DNA from 3 places in the Streptomyces sp. JL2001 genome. Region 2 is predicted to be linked to each of the others. Evidence: riboswitches for the same ligand, from Rfam matches in the RefSeq annotation. Region 2 holds a riboswitch; each other region holds the start of a gene.
What was found. Region 2 has a riboswitch for cyclic di-AMP ahead of ACE1OA_RS02165 (LysM peptidoglycan-binding domain-containing protein). Riboswitches for the same ligand answer to the same signal wherever they lie in the genome.

Region 1 (4,688 bases), 4.2 Mb from region 2:
CGAGCTTCTCGGTGATGGCCTTCCAGCCGGCCCAGTCGTCCTCGAACAGCGGGTCCTCGATGGAGACCAGCGGGTACGCGGCGACGAGCTCCTCGTAGTACTCGGTCATCTCGGCGGCCGAGCGGGCCTTGCCCTCGAACTCGTACTTGCCGTCCTTGTAGAACTCGGAGGCGGCGCAGTCGAGGGCGAGCGCGATGTCCTTGCCGGGGACGTAGCCGGCCTGCTTGATGGCCTCGAGGATGAGGTCGAGCGCGGCGCGGTTGGAGTCCAGGTTCGGGGCGAAGCCGCCCTCGTCGCCGAGACCGGTGGACAGGCCCTTGGTCTTCAGGACGGACTTGAGGGTGTGGTAGACCTCGGTGCCCCAGCGCAGGGCCTCGGAGAAGGACTCCGCGCCGATCGGCGCGATCATGAACTCCTGGATGTCCACGTTGGAGTCGGCGTGCGAGCCGCCGTTCAGGATGTTCATCATCGGAACGGGCAGCAGGTGCGCGTTCGGGCCGCCGAGGTAGCGGAACAGGGGCAGGTCGGAGGCCTCGGAGGCGGCGTGCGCGACGGCGAGGGAGACGCCGAGGATGGCGTTGGCGCCGAGCGAGGACTTGTCCGGGGTGGCGTCCAGGTCGAACATCGCCTGGTCGATCAGGCGCTGCTCGGTGGCGTCGTAGCCGACGAGCTCCGGGCCGATCTGCTCGATGACGGCGAGGACGGCCTTCTCGACACCCTTGCCGAGGTAGCGGTTGGGGTCACCGTCGCGGAGCTCGAGAGCCTCGAACGCACCGGTGGAGGCGCCGGACGGAACGGCAGCACGGCCGGTGCTGCCGTCGTCGAGGCCGACCTCGACCTCGACCGTGGGGTTGCCTCGGGAGTCCAGGATTTCCCGGGCTACGACGACGTCGATGGACGGCACGAGCATCTCCTTCTGGGATGTGACGCTAGATGTGACGCAAGAGCCGTGCAGGGTCGCTTGGCCTTGCGACAAGAGCCTAACCGGCTCGGAGGCTCCGGCCAGCCGGGCGCCCGCCCCCTGGGACGAAAAAGGACCCGAGGGCATGCATAAAGGGGCGAAGGGACCCGAAGCTACCGATCGGTAACGCAAAGAACCCCGGCCCGGCGCGCACGGGGGAGGGCGCACCGGGCCGGGGTGGTCACCGCGGGAGGGTCACAGGACCCGGGTGAGCCGCCGGACTCACACGGGCCGCCGGGGTCACTTCAGGTGAAGCTGCTGGCCCGGGTAGATCAGGTCGGCGTCCTCGACGACGTCCTTGTTGAGCTCGAAGAGCTTCTCCCAGCCGCCCTTGACCTTCTGCGCGGCGGCGATCTTGCTCAGGGTGTCGCCGGCGGCGACCTTGTACTCGCCGTCGCCCTTCTTGACCTTCTTGCCGGTCGGGGTGGTGACGGTCTTCTTCGACTCGGCCTTCTTCGGCGTCGCCTTCGGGGCCGTGCGCTGCTGGCTGCGGGTGGTCGGCTGCTCGGCCTTGCGCTCCGGCGCCGGGGCGCTCTCGGCGGTGCCACCGGTGTACGCGGCGCCGGACAGGCCCACGCCGCAGCTCGGCCACGCGCCCTTGCCCTGGCCGGCCAGGACCTTCTCGGCGACCGCGATCTGCTGGGACTTCGACGCCTGGTCGGCGCTGGCCGCGTAGGCGGTGCCACCGTAGGCGGCCCAGGTGGAGGCCGAGAACTGCAGGCCGCCGTAGTAGCCGTTGCCGGTGTTGATGGACCAGTTGCCACCGGACTCGCACTGGGCGACGGCGTCCCACTCGGAGGCGGTCGCGGCCGAGGCGGACCCGGCGGTCATGAGCGGGGCGGCGACGGCGACGCCCGCCACACCGGCGAGAGCGATGGCGCGGGTGGCCTTGGAGGAACGGCGGTGTTTGCCCTTGGCGGAAAACAGCATGGGAATTCTCCTCACCGACGCCTGCGAGGTGAGCTGTCGGGTTCGGGCCATGTGAGTTGCCCGGCCACGTGACGAGCACGCGGCTTCACCCCGAGCCGGGATTCCGGCCGTCTGTCTCAACGGCCGGGACCGGCACTTACCTTGGGTCCCCCGCTCCTGCCTACGGCGCTTGCGCGACGACTGTTCCCCTCGGCCGGCGGCAGGATTCGGCGTTACCGGTCGACGGGGCCCGCGGTGGCGAGCGGTCCCGACCGTAGACACAGACCTCACGAAGTTCAAAGAAGGCCAAAACGGCCAAATCGCCCCTCCCTGCTCCCCCATGAGGGGTGTTTACGCAGGTGAGGGGCGATCGGAGCAAACTTTGCGGACAGGACACGCCAAGCGGGACGAAGAGACTCATGTCTCACTTGGACAGAACGGACATAAGTCCTCGAACTACCCCTGGGTTTCCACGGGTTCCTCACTCAGGTCGAGGCTCTGACCAGGCAGGATGAGGTTCGGGTCGGCGCCCACCGTCTGACGGTTGGCGTCGTAGAGGGCGGTCCAGCCGCCGGGCAGCTCGTTCTCCCGTGCAATCTCGGAGAGGCTGTCGCCGGGCTGGACGGTGTATTCGCCCGAAGTGTCCGTGGTGCCCGATTCCTCCGAACCGGCTTCGCCGGCCGACCCGCCTGGCTGTCCGTCAGCCGGCGAGGCGTGACGTCCGGTTTCCTGCCCCTCGCCCGCATTGCCCTCTTCGCGGGCGGCCTCGCCGCGGTGCTTGCCGTTGCCCGGGCCGGCCGCCTCGCCGGCGACGGAGCCCGGGTCGCCCGTCGAGTCCGACGTACCGGGCGTAACGGATGCATCGGGCGTTTCCGGCGTGGTGGAGGTGGAGGGCGCCCCGGGAGTGGCGGCGGTCCCGGCCGGCTTGGCGGCGCCCGGCTTCGCCTGGCTGGCGGGCGCGGTCGGCGTGGTCGGCGCGGGGCTCGTGCCCGGGTCGACCTCGGGGGCGGCGCCGTCGTTCGTCAGCTTGGCGATCGGGGCGCAGGTGGCCCAGACCTCCGTGCCCTGCGCGGCGAGCGCCTTCTCGGCGACCGCGATCTGCTGGGAGCGGCTGGCCAGGTCGGCACGGGACGCGTAGGCCGTGCCGCCGTAGGTCTCCCAGGTCTCCTGGGTGAACTGGAGCCCGCCGTAGAGCCCGTTGCCGAAGTCGGCGCTCCACAGGCCGCCCGACTCGCACTCGGCGACCCGGTCCCAGGTGGCCGCGTCGGCGGCGGAGGCGGACCCTGCGCCGAGCAGTGGCAGCGCGAGGGCCGAACCCGTCACGCCTGCGGCCACGATGATCGCGGGGGCCTGCCTGGGTCTGCGGTGTCGTCCGTTCCCGGAGCGCATACGGAGTGCCTTTCGCCTGACTGCTTGAGACGACGGTGAACGTAGCGGCATTCGAACGTCTGTCACAAGTCGATGCAGCGGAGATCACGTAAATATCACAGTTATGACGCCCCGTCAGTTCACAAGGGGGTGAACTCCACCGGAAGCGTGCGCAATCCGCGCATGATGAGCCCGCCCCGCCAGCGCAAATCGGCCGGATCGGCCGCAAGTCGCAGATCGGGCAGCCGGGTCAGCAACGTGGCCAGCGCGGTCTGGCCCTCCAGCCGGGCGAGCGGGGCACCGATGCAGTAGTGGATGCCGTGTCCGTACCCGAGGTGCTGGTTGTCGCGCCGCGAGAGGTCGAGCGTGTCCGGCCCGGCGAACCGCGCCGGGTCGCGGTCGGCGGCGGCGAGCACGACGAGCACCGGATCGCCCGCCGGGATCTCCTGCCCGCCGATCGTCAGCGGCTCCATGGCGTACCGCCAGGTCGCCATCTCCACCGGCCCGTCGAAGCGCAGCAGTTCCTCGACACCGGTCTCCAGCAGGCCCCGCTCGCCCGCCGCGAGCGAGGTCTGCAGCCGCTCCCGCTGGCCGGGGTGCCGCAGCAGCGCGTACATCCCGTTGCCGATCAGGTTGACCGTGGTCTCGAAGCCCGCGAAGAGCAGGATGAAGGCCATCGCCGCGGCCTCGTTCTCGGTGAGGTGCTCCCCGTGGTCGGAGGCCCGGATGAGCCCGGAGATGAGGTCGTCGCCCGGCTCCCCGCGCTTGCGGTGGATCAGCTCCGCCAGATAGCCGCGCATCTTCTTGACCGAGCGCGCGACCCCGCCGCGCGGACCGCCGCCGTGCCGGATCATCATCCCGGCCCAGTCCCGGAAGTCGTCCTGGTCCTCCGGCGGGACGCCGAGCAGGTCGCAGATGGCGTAGATGGGCAGCGGGAAGGCGAACTCGTGGATGAGGTCGGCGCTCCCCTCCCGCGCGAACCCGTCGATGAGCCGGTCGGTCAGCTCCTGGACGCGCGGCGCGAACTCCGCGACCCGGCGCGGGGTGAACGCCTTCGACACGAGCCGCCGCAGCCGGGTGTGGTCCGGCGGGTCGATGTTGAGCAGATGCGTCATCAGCTCGGCCTTGCGCTCCCCGGGGATCCCGGTCTTCCCCTTGGCGTGAGCCGGCTCGTCGTGGTGCGCCGGGTTCTTGGAGAGCCGCTGGTCGGCCAGGGCCTGCCGGGCGTCCGCGTAACGCGTCACCAGCCACGCCTCGACCCCGCTGGGCAGGGTCGCCCGGTGCACGGGCGCGTGCTCCCGCAGCCAGGCGTAGGCGGGGTACGGATCGCTCGCGAACTCCCAGGTGAAGAGCTCGGGCGCGGGCGCGGGGGGCTGGTCGTGCATGGCCCCGACACTATCCGGCCCGGCCGCGCACGACCCCCCGGCAGGTTCCCCCGCGGTACACCGCG
Region 2 (4,688 bases):
CCGAAGCGCTGGGGGCGCTGCTGGGCCGTACCCGGGCGCAGGTGCTCCGGCTGCTGCGTTCCCCCGCCAGCACCACGGCCCTCGCCGAACGGGCCGGCGTCTCGCTCGCGGCGGCCAGCCAGCACGCGGGCGTCCTCCGGGGCGCCGGCCTGATCGACACGGTACGGACGGGCACGGCGGTGCTCCACAGCCTCACCCCGCTCGGACACGCGCTGCTGGCCGGGGGCTGACCGCCGAGGGCACGGGGCCCGAAGGCCCGGTGTCTCAGGAACATGAGCCGTCCGCCGTCCGGGCGGGGAGGGGCGCGCCCTCCCTCACCCGACGGCGTCCAGGAAGGCGAGTACCCGCTCGGTGAGCAGGGTGGCCGCGGCCGCGTCGTGGGAGGGCAGGCTGCTGTCGGCGAACAGGTGCTGCTTGCCGGGGTAGAGGAACAGCTCGGCCCGCTCCGTGGCGGCGACGAGCGCGCGGGCCGCGTCGAGATCGCCGTCGCCGACGAAGAACTCGTCCGCGTCCATGCCGTGCACCTGGACGGGGACGTCGTCGGGCCAGGCAGCGCCGAACTCGGTGACGGGGACGCAGGCGTCGAACAGGAGCGCGCCACGGGCGCCCGGCCTGGTCTGCGCCAACTGCTGGGCGGGCAGCACCCCGAGGGAGAAGCCGGCGAGGACGAGCCCGGCCGGCAGCGGTTCGGCGGCGCGGGCGCCCCGCTCCACGATCGTGCCGAAGCCGATGGCCTGGACGTGGCCGACGCCTTCCTCCAGGGTGTCGAACGTCCGCCCGTCGTACAGGTCGGGGACGTGCACGGTGTGGCCGTGCCGGCGGAGGGTGTCGGCGAAGGCCGTGACGCCCGGCGTCAGTCCCTGTGCGTGGTGGAAGAGCAGTACCTCGGCCATGCGGGTCCCTTCTCGTGGGCGGGCCGGCCCCGGCGGCACAGACCCGGCGCCGTGCTAGCCCCGGCCGCCGTGCGGTTCAGGTCCGGCGGGCCAGCAGGTAGACGCGGCGGGTGTCGACCTCGTGAGCGTAGTGGCCGCGCTCCATCCGCATCTCCACGGTGAACCCGGCGTCGGCGAGGAGTCCGCTCACCCGGGAGGGGTCCAGGAAGCGGAAGTCGACGTCCACCTCGTGTCCCCACCACTCGTCCAGGTGCCGCACTTCCTCGCCCTGATGGAAGGAGACCAGGAGCAGCCCGGTGGGGCGCAGGACGCGGTGCGCCTCGGCGAAGGCGCGGCCGAGCTCGTCGGGGGCGACGTGGATGACGGAGTAGAGGGCGACGGCCGCGTCGAACTCGCCGTCCTCGGCGGGCAGCGCGAGCAGGTCGCCCTCCCGGAACGCCGCCTCGGGATGGCGTCGGGCGGCGGTCGCGACCATGCCCGGGGAGAGGTCGATGCCGACGGCCCGCGCGCCGTGGGCGGCGAGCCAGCCGGTCACGTGCCCGGGTCCACAGCCGAGGTCGGCGACGGCGGCCCCCTGCCCGGCCTCTTCGAGGAGTGCGCCGAGCAGGGCCCGGTCGAGCGGCTTCCCGTCCAGTTCGTTGCCGAGCCGGTCGGCGTACTCCTCCGCCACGGTGTCGTAACTCCGCCGGACGGCCGCGTGGTCCACGTGATCCCCCATGTCCCCAGCATCCCACGGGCCCATGACCGGAGGCAGCCCGGTCGTGCGACCCCGCGGTCGCGCGCCGGCACCCTTCTCGGGCCTGACCGCCCCGGGCCGGCGACGTGACGTCAGCGGGGGTCGGGCACGGGCGCCGGATCGGGAGCCGGCGCCGGGGGTCCTCCAGGTCGTCGACCGGACGGTGAACACCTCCGCGCCGCTGCTGCGGACCCCCCTTCGGTCGCGACAGATCGTAGGGAGGTCACGACCGCCCCCGCAGCCGGACGGGAGACCTCGTGGCACGAGGGACCGGAGGGGTGTCCGGGACGCGGATCCGGGCAAGCGGAGAGGCCCTGGACGGCGAGTCGTCACATCGGCGCGCATAAAAGGCCATAAAACGACCACCCACCCCATGAGCATCAATCTTCTTTTGCTCGGAATTATGGGGTGATGTCGGACATTTCTTTCAGGTGACATGGCTCACGGGGCATCGGCCGTCATACCCGCCGTCGGGCCCCATCTCCCCCTGATTCAGGGAAGTTCGGGGCTTCACGGGCCTCCGCGACGCCGTTTATCACATCGTCGAGACGCCTTGTTTCCGACGGTATTCCTCGCCTACGGTCACCTCCATTCGGATGGAACGCCGAATCCTGCCACCATCCGCAATTCCCACTATTCACCGCCGGCAGGAGCGGGGGACCCAAGTATTCGCCGGTCCGGATTCCGGAACGGCTAGGGGTGAAGTCGCACGTGTGCGGCCGGGCATCTCCAGCCCGAACCCGACAGCTCACCCCGCAGGCTCCGGAGAGGAATCCGTCATGCCTGCAAACGGTAAGCACCGACGCCCGAAGCGCCGTCCGCTCGCCCGCGGTATCGCCCTCGCGAGCACGGGTGGAGCGGCACTGGCCCTCCCTCTCGTCGCCTCCGCGACCGCCCACGCCGCCCCCCGCACCGCCCCCGAGATCACTCCGGCCATTGCCACGGCGAACGCGGCAGCAAATGTGTCGCAAAAGATCACGGAATCGCTGCCGGCGGCGCCTGCCGCAGCTCCCAAGACTTACACCGTCGTGCCGGGCGATTCTCTTTCGATGATCGCCTACGAGCAGGGTGTCCGGGGCGGCTGGAAGGTTCTCTACCGCGCCAACCACGCTGCGGTCGGTGACAATCCGTCACTCATTCACCCGGGTCTCAAGCTGACGCTGCACCGCAATTCCGCGGCGCCGCAGCCCAAGTCCCCCGCTCCCGCGCAGAAGTCGAAGGCCGCCAAGCCGGCGAAGTCCTCGTCCGCCGACCGGGCCAGCCGTTCCCAGCAGCGCACCGCGCCCGCGCCGCAGGCCCGGCAGACCCAGCAGGCGGCTCCGGCCGCCGCCCCCGCCGCCGCCGTGAAGAGCTACACGAACGACCTCGACGGCTGGATCCGGGAGTCCCTGGACGTGATGGCCCAGCACGGCATCCCCGGCTCCTACGAGGGCATCCACCGCAACATCATGCGCGAGTCCTCCGGCAACCCGCAGGCCATCAACAACTGGGACTCCAACGCCGTCGCCGGCACTCCCTCGAAGGGCCTGCTCCAGGTCATCGAGCCCACCTTCCTGGCGTACCACGTGCCCGGCACGTCCATGGACATGTACGACCCGGTCGCCAACATCACGGCCGCGTGCAACTACGCCGCCGACAAGTACGGCTCCATCGACAACGTCTTCGGCGCCTACTGACGGGGCCACGGCGCCTCCTGACGGGCGCGCCGGCCCATACGACGGGGAAGGCCCCGACCGCTCGGGGGTCGGGGCCTTCCTCGCGTGCCGGGCCCGTCGTCGGGGCCTGCGGCGCGGGCCGCCTACAGCACGCCCCGCCGCCACTCCCGGACGAGCAGGTGGCCGAGGTAGAGCCCGCCGATGGCCATCGTGTAGATGCCCACGGGCAGGTTGTCGAGGTACGGCATCTGCTGGGCGGCAAGGTCGGCGAGGACCAGCAGCAGGGCACCCACCAGCATGGACAGGGCGAGCTGGGGACCGGACCCGCGCGACAGCCGCTTGGCGATCTGGGGGGCGGTCAGGGAGATGAAGGCGATCGGTCCGGCCACGCTCACGGCGGCGGCCGACAGCACGATCGCCAGGGTGACCGCCGCGGTCTTGGTCCGCCCGGGACGGCCGCCCAGCGCGGCGGCGGTGTCGTCGCCCATCTCCCCGATGCCGATGTCCCGCGAGAGCAGGGCGGCGAACGGAAGAACCACGGCCAGCACGAGCCAGATCGTGGTCGCGTCGTCCCACGAGCGGGCGGACAGGCTGCCGTTGACGTAGGCGCTCAGGACCGTCGCCTTGTCCCGTTCCACCGCGTACACGACGTACTGGATGACGGCGACCGCCATGGCCGAGACACCGATGCCGGCGACGACGAGGCGCACCGGGTTGCGGAAGCCCGTCCCGGTCGACACGTAGACGAGCACCATGGCCAGGACCGCGCCGAGGAGCGCGCCGACCGGGACCGGTACGACGTCCGGCAGGAGCAGGGCGACGATGGCCGCGCCGGCTCCGGCGCCCGCGCCCAGCCCGATGACGTCCGGGCTGCCGAGCGGGTTGCGGGTGACCGACTGGAACAGCGCGCCGGACAGGCCGAACGCGGCGCCGGTGCCGATGCCGACGACCAGACGCGGTCCGCGCAGCCGGTTCAGGACGAAGGCGTTCTTGCCCTCCGCGCCTCCCAGCAGGGCCGTGGGGAGGTCGGGCAGCCGGATGCCGAGGCGGCCCAGGGTGAGGGTGGCCACCGCTCCGACGACGATCAGCAGCAGCAGGCCGAGGGCCAGGACGACGGTGGAGGTGCGGATCGGCAGCGACACCGCGCCGCCGATCCGGAGCACGTGCCGGCGCGGCGCCGTCCTGACGGGGGCGGGCGCCGGGGCCTGACGGGCGCTCATGCGCTTCCTCTCATCCTGCGGACCGCCAGCAGCAGCGCGGGCGCCCCGATGAACGCGGTGATGACACCGACCATGACCTCCTGCGGGCGCAGCAGCACGCGTCCGACGACGTCGGCGGAGAGCAGCAGCGCGGGACCGACGAGAGCGGAGAAGAGGATCTGCAGGCGGAAGTCGACGCCGACGA
Region 3 (4,688 bases), 860 kb from region 2:
ACCCTCGGCAAGGACTGGATCTTCAAGAAGGTCTACTCGTCCATGGACCGGGTCCTCGTCCACTCGGCCAGCTTCGGTTCGAACGCGCAGGCCATGGCGGCCGGGCTCGCCGTGCTCGCGGTCATGGAGTCCGAGGGGACGGTGGCGCACGCGCGCCGGATGGGAGACCTGCTGACCGCGAGGCTCCGGGAGCTGGTGCCCCGCTACGAGCTGCTGCACGAGATCCGCGGCCGCGGACTCATGATCGGGATCGAGTTCGGCCGGCCGTCCTCGCTCGGGCTGCGCAGTCGGTGGACGATGCTGCAGGCCGCCCGCAAGGGGCTCTTCGCCCAGATGGTCGTGGTACCGCTGCTCCAGCGCCACCGGATCCTGACCCAGGTCTCGGGGGACCATCTGGAGGTCATCAAGCTGATCCCGCCGCTGGTCATCGACGAGGCGGACGTGGAACGCTTCGTCACCGCCTTCACGGCGGTCATGGACGACGCCCACGGAGGCGGCGGACTGATGTGGGACTTCGGGAAGACGCTGGTCAAGCAGGCGGTGGCGCAACGGTAGGGTTTTGACTTTGGCTTTTGCCTCGGAGGCAAGAAATTTGCCTCCGAGGAAAGTTCCTGGCGGAATGGAGGCATGGAGCACCTCCACGAAGCACCGTCCCCGGACCCTGCCGAGCCGGGCACGTCCGGCGAGCCGGACGGCGTCCCGGACGCGCTTCCCGACGTGGCCCCGCAGCTGCGCGGGCTGCGCCGGCGCCGCGGGCTCACCCTGGAGGCCGCCGCGCAGCGGGCCGGCCTCTCGCCGGCCCATCTGTCCAGGCTGGAGACGGGCCGCCGGCAACCCTCGCTGCCCATGCTGCTCGCCCTCGCCAGGATCTACGGTACGACGGTCTCCGAGCTGCTGGGGGAGGTGCCCCCCGAGCGTGATCCGATCGTCCGGGCCGGCCGCTCCGAGCCGGTCGAGGCGGACGGCTGGATCTATCATCAGGCCGGCGGCCCCGGGCGCGCCCTGCAGGCGCTCCGGGTCCACGTGCCGTACGCCACCCGTACCGACATCGTCCGGGTCCATCCCGGCGAGGAATGGCTCCACGTCCTCGACGGCCGGGTGCGCCTCGCCCTCGGCGACGCCGTGCACGTGCTCGACCCGGGGGACAGCGCGCACTTCGACTCGCTCACCCCGCACCGCATCGGCGCCGCCACCCGCGGCGGCGCCGAGCTGCTCTTCGTCCATACCCTGATGCAGAGTCCCGCCGCCGAGCTGTGCCTCGGCGACGGGGCCCCGCATCCGCGCTGAGCCCACCGGAAGGGGCCGTCATGTCCGAAAAGTCCGCACCGATCACAGGTGAGGAGCGCGGCGAGGGCAAGTTCCCGAAGGGGCTCGTCCTGCGCCTCTTCGCCTACCTGGTGGCCGGCCACCTCTTCGCGGGCTTCCTCTATCTGCTCTTCGCGATGGGCGGGCAGAAGTAGTCCGTCGGGCCGGTCCGTGGGCCCTGCTTCCTACTGTCCGTCGAGCAGGTGCCCGCGCAGGCGCTCGCGCGTCTCGGGGGAGAGCTTCAGGCCCTGCGAGAGGTAGTCGTCGACCGTGCCCCAGGTCAGCTCGATCGTGTCGAACGCCGCCCGGATGTACTCCAGGCGCGCGTCGAACAGGGGGCTGAGCAGCTCCATCACCTCGGGCGCCATCGCGTCCGCGGAGGTGGAGCTGCGGCGCACCTTGTAGCGGCGGTGCGGGTCGTTCGACTTCAGGTAGTCCGCCTCGACGGCCTCGCGCTCGACGCCGACCGCGAGCAGCGAGATCGCGATGGAGAGGCCGGCGCGGTCCTTGCCGGCCGCGCAGTGCATCAGGGCGGGGATGCTGTCCTCGGCCATGGAGTGCAGGATCCGGCTGTGCTCGGCGGTGCGCTCCACAATCATCTTCCGGTACGAATCGGACATACGGTCGGCGGCCTTGCCGTTGCCGAGCGCCTCCCGCAGCTGCTCCAGCTCGCCGCCGCTCACCAGCTTCCAGAACTCCTTGCCGTCGGCCGGATCGTTGAGCGGGATGTTCACGTTCCGTACGCCCGGGAGCTCGACGTCCGGACCCTCGACCTTGCGGTCGGCGTGGTTGCGGAAGTCGAAGACCGTGTGCAGGCCCAGCGTCGTCAGGAAGGCCGCGTCCTCCTCGGTGGCGTGCGCGAGGTGGCCGCTGCGGAAGAGCCGCCCGAACCGAACCGACCGGCCGTCCGTGGTCGGCAGGCCACCGACGTCACGGAAGTTGCGTACCCCGCTCAGCTCGGGTTCGGTCGACGGGACCTGCGGCAGCTGCTGCGTCACGAGTGCTCCTGAGTGTCGACGATCTTTGATCGTGCGAGATCGGTTCTTGGTGCAATCATCCCGGCAGGTGGCTGGTTCGCACACCCCTCGGACGGGAATGGGTGTTCTGTCCGAATTGGGATATTAGAGATAACGCGCCCTGGTTACAGGGGAGATGAGCTGTGGCGCGTGAGCAGCGTCATAACTGTGACGGAACGTGCCTGATCGTCTTGGGCAACGGCCTTCTGGGCAAAGGGGGCCGAAGGCCCGTCATCCACGCAGGGTGACCGGAATTCCCGAAGAATTCCGGATCGGGGAATGCGGGGGGAAAGCGGTGGCTTGTTCGCGCCGACTCCGCTCGTCTACGGTCACCGTCAATCCGGTCGGACCGCCGAATCCTGCCACCGTCCGGAATTCGCACCCACCCACGTGTGGCAGGAGCGGGGGACCCAGGTAGTACGCCGATCCTTCAGGTCAGGACGGCTCGGGGTGAAGTCGCGCGAAGGCGCGACCGGACATCTCCAGTCCGAACCCGACAGCTCACCTCGCAGGCGACGGAGAGGAATTCGCCATGCCCGCGAAGGGTAAGCACCGCCGTCCCAAGGTCAACCCGATCAGCCGTGGATTCGTCGCCGCCGGCGCCGGTGGCGCCGTCGTCGCCCTGCCGCTCCTCGGTGCGACCGGAGCCCACGCCGCCGAGCAGGCCGCCCCGGCCCAGGCGCCGCAGCAGGCCGTCACCGCCGCGGCCGCCACCCCGGCCCAGGCCCCCGCCGCGGCCCCCGCGGCCAAGGCCAAGCCCCGTACCTACTCCGTCGTCGCCGGCGACTACCTGTCCAAGATCGCCGCCGAGCACCACCTCGCGGGCGGCTGGAAGAAGCTCTACTCCGACAACCGCCAGGTCGTCGGCGGGAACCCCTCGCTGATCTTCCCGGGCATGAAGCTCACCCTCGGCGCGAAGTCGACGGCCAAGGCCCCCGCGCCCAAGGCCGCCCCGAAGGCCCCCGCCAAGAAGGCCACCGCCAAGAAGGCGTCCGCCGAGACCCGCAGCTCCCGCAGCAGCGAGCGTCCCGCCGTCCAGTCCACGGCCCCGGCCGCGCAGAGCGCGCCGTCCACCCCGTCCACCGGCTCCGGCTGGGTCGCCCCGGTCGGCGGCGGCATCGGCACCCCGTACCGCGCCTCCGGCTCCATGTGGTCCTCCGGCTACCACACCGGTGTCGACTTCATCGCCTCCTCCGGCACCTCGGTGAAGGCCGTCGGCCCCGGCACGGTCTACTCCGCCGGCTGGAGCGGCGCCTACGGCAACGAGGTCGTCATCCAGCACGCCGACGGCACGTACTCGCAGTACGCCCACCTCTCCTCCCTCTCCGTCTCCGCCGGCCAGACCGTCGCGGGCGGCGACCAGATCGGCCTGTCCGGCTCGACCGGCAACTCCAGCGGTCCGCACCTGCACTTCGAGATGCGCACCGGGCCGAGCTACGGCTCGGACATCGACCCGCTGGCCTACCTCCGGGAGCACGGCGTCAACGTCTGATCCTCGACGCCCCGTCAGGCCCGGCACGTCACGTGCCGGGCCTCGGGGGTGTCGTGCCGACCCCGCGGAACCTGCCGCGTATTCCGGCTTGGCGCAATCTTGACCGGTGGCGTATCTCACCCGTCGTCAACCCCGCCCTACGGTCGCGTAGGTCACATCCGTAAGGGAAAGATGTGTTCTCGTGGCAGACGATTCGAGATCAACAGACGCGCACGTATTCGGGTCGTACGCGGCGATCGGTGACAGCTTCACCGAGGGCGTAGGGGACCCGGGGCCCGACGGGGCGTACGTCGGCTGGGCGGACCGTTTCGCGGTCCTGCTCGCCGACCAGCTGCCCGAGCACGACGCATTCCGATACGCCAACCTCGCCGTACGCGGCCGGCTCCTCGACCAGATCGTGGCGGAGCAGGTGCCCCGCGCGAAGCAACTCGCCCCCGACCTGGTGACCTTCTGCGCCGGCGGGAACGACATCATCCGCCCCGGCACCGACCCCGACGACGTCGCCGAGCGCTTCGAGCGTGCCGTCGCCGACCTGACCTCCGCCGTCGGCACCGTGATGGTGACCACCGGCTTCGACACCCGCGACGTCCCCGTACTGCGGCACCTGCGCGGCAAGATCGCCACCTACACGGCGCACGTCCGGTCCGTGGCCGACCGCTACGGCTGCCCGGTCCTCGACCTGTGGTCGCTCAAGTCCGTCCAGGACAGGCGGGCCTGGGACGACGACCGGCTGCACCTGTCGCCCGAGGGGCACACCCGGGTCGCGCTGCGCGCCGCCCAGGTCCTCGGCATGGACGTGCCGGCCGACCCCGACCAGCCGTGGCCGCCGCTGCCGCCGCGCGGCCCGCTGGAGGTCCGCCGGGACGACATCCACT

Region 1: linked by a shared signal. The riboswitch ahead of ACE1OA_RS20745 (transglycosylase family protein) and the one ahead of ACE1OA_RS02165 (LysM peptidoglycan-binding domain-containing protein) in region 2 are both predicted to bind cyclic di-AMP.
Region 3: linked by a shared signal. The riboswitch ahead of ACE1OA_RS05805 (LysM peptidoglycan-binding domain-containing M23 family metallopeptidase) and the one ahead of ACE1OA_RS02165 (LysM peptidoglycan-binding domain-containing protein) in region 2 are both predicted to bind cyclic di-AMP.

What each region holds. Positions count from the first base shown of each region.
Region 1 covers NZ_CP169421.1:4,642,508-4,647,195, reverse strand. Annotated here, with positions in the region: gene eno (phosphopyruvate hydratase) at 1-910, opposite strand, end outside; gene ACE1OA_RS20745 (transglycosylase family protein) at 1,202-1,891, opposite strand; cyclic di-AMP (ydaO/yuaA leader) riboswitch at 1,895-2,069, opposite strand; gene ACE1OA_RS20740 (transglycosylase family protein) at 2,327-3,259, opposite strand; gene ACE1OA_RS20735 (cytochrome P450 family protein) at 3,379-4,623, opposite strand.
Region 2 covers NZ_CP169421.1:471,562-476,249, forward strand. Annotated here, with positions in the region: gene ACE1OA_RS02150 (winged helix-turn-helix domain-containing protein) at 1-230, shown strand, start outside; gene ACE1OA_RS02155 (dienelactone hydrolase family protein) at 315-893, opposite strand; gene ACE1OA_RS02160 (class I SAM-dependent methyltransferase) at 970-1,611, opposite strand; cyclic di-AMP (ydaO/yuaA leader) riboswitch at 2,222-2,404, shown strand; gene ACE1OA_RS02165 (LysM peptidoglycan-binding domain-containing protein) at 2,409-3,305, shown strand; gene ACE1OA_RS02170 (FecCD family ABC transporter permease) at 3,428-4,504, opposite strand; gene ACE1OA_RS02175 (FecCD family ABC transporter permease) at 4,501-4,688, opposite strand, start outside.
Region 3 covers NZ_CP169421.1:1,330,609-1,335,296, reverse strand. Annotated here, with positions in the region: gene ACE1OA_RS05825 (aspartate aminotransferase family protein) at 1-555, shown strand, start outside; gene ACE1OA_RS05820 (helix-turn-helix domain-containing protein) at 628-1,287, shown strand; gene ACE1OA_RS05815 (DUF6126 family protein) at 1,308-1,460, shown strand; gene ACE1OA_RS05810 (tyrosine-protein phosphatase) at 1,491-2,303, opposite strand; cyclic di-AMP (ydaO/yuaA leader) riboswitch at 2,695-2,851, shown strand; gene ACE1OA_RS05805 (LysM peptidoglycan-binding domain-containing M23 family metallopeptidase) at 2,854-3,813, shown strand; gene ACE1OA_RS05800 (SGNH/GDSL hydrolase family protein) at 3,995-4,688, shown strand, end outside.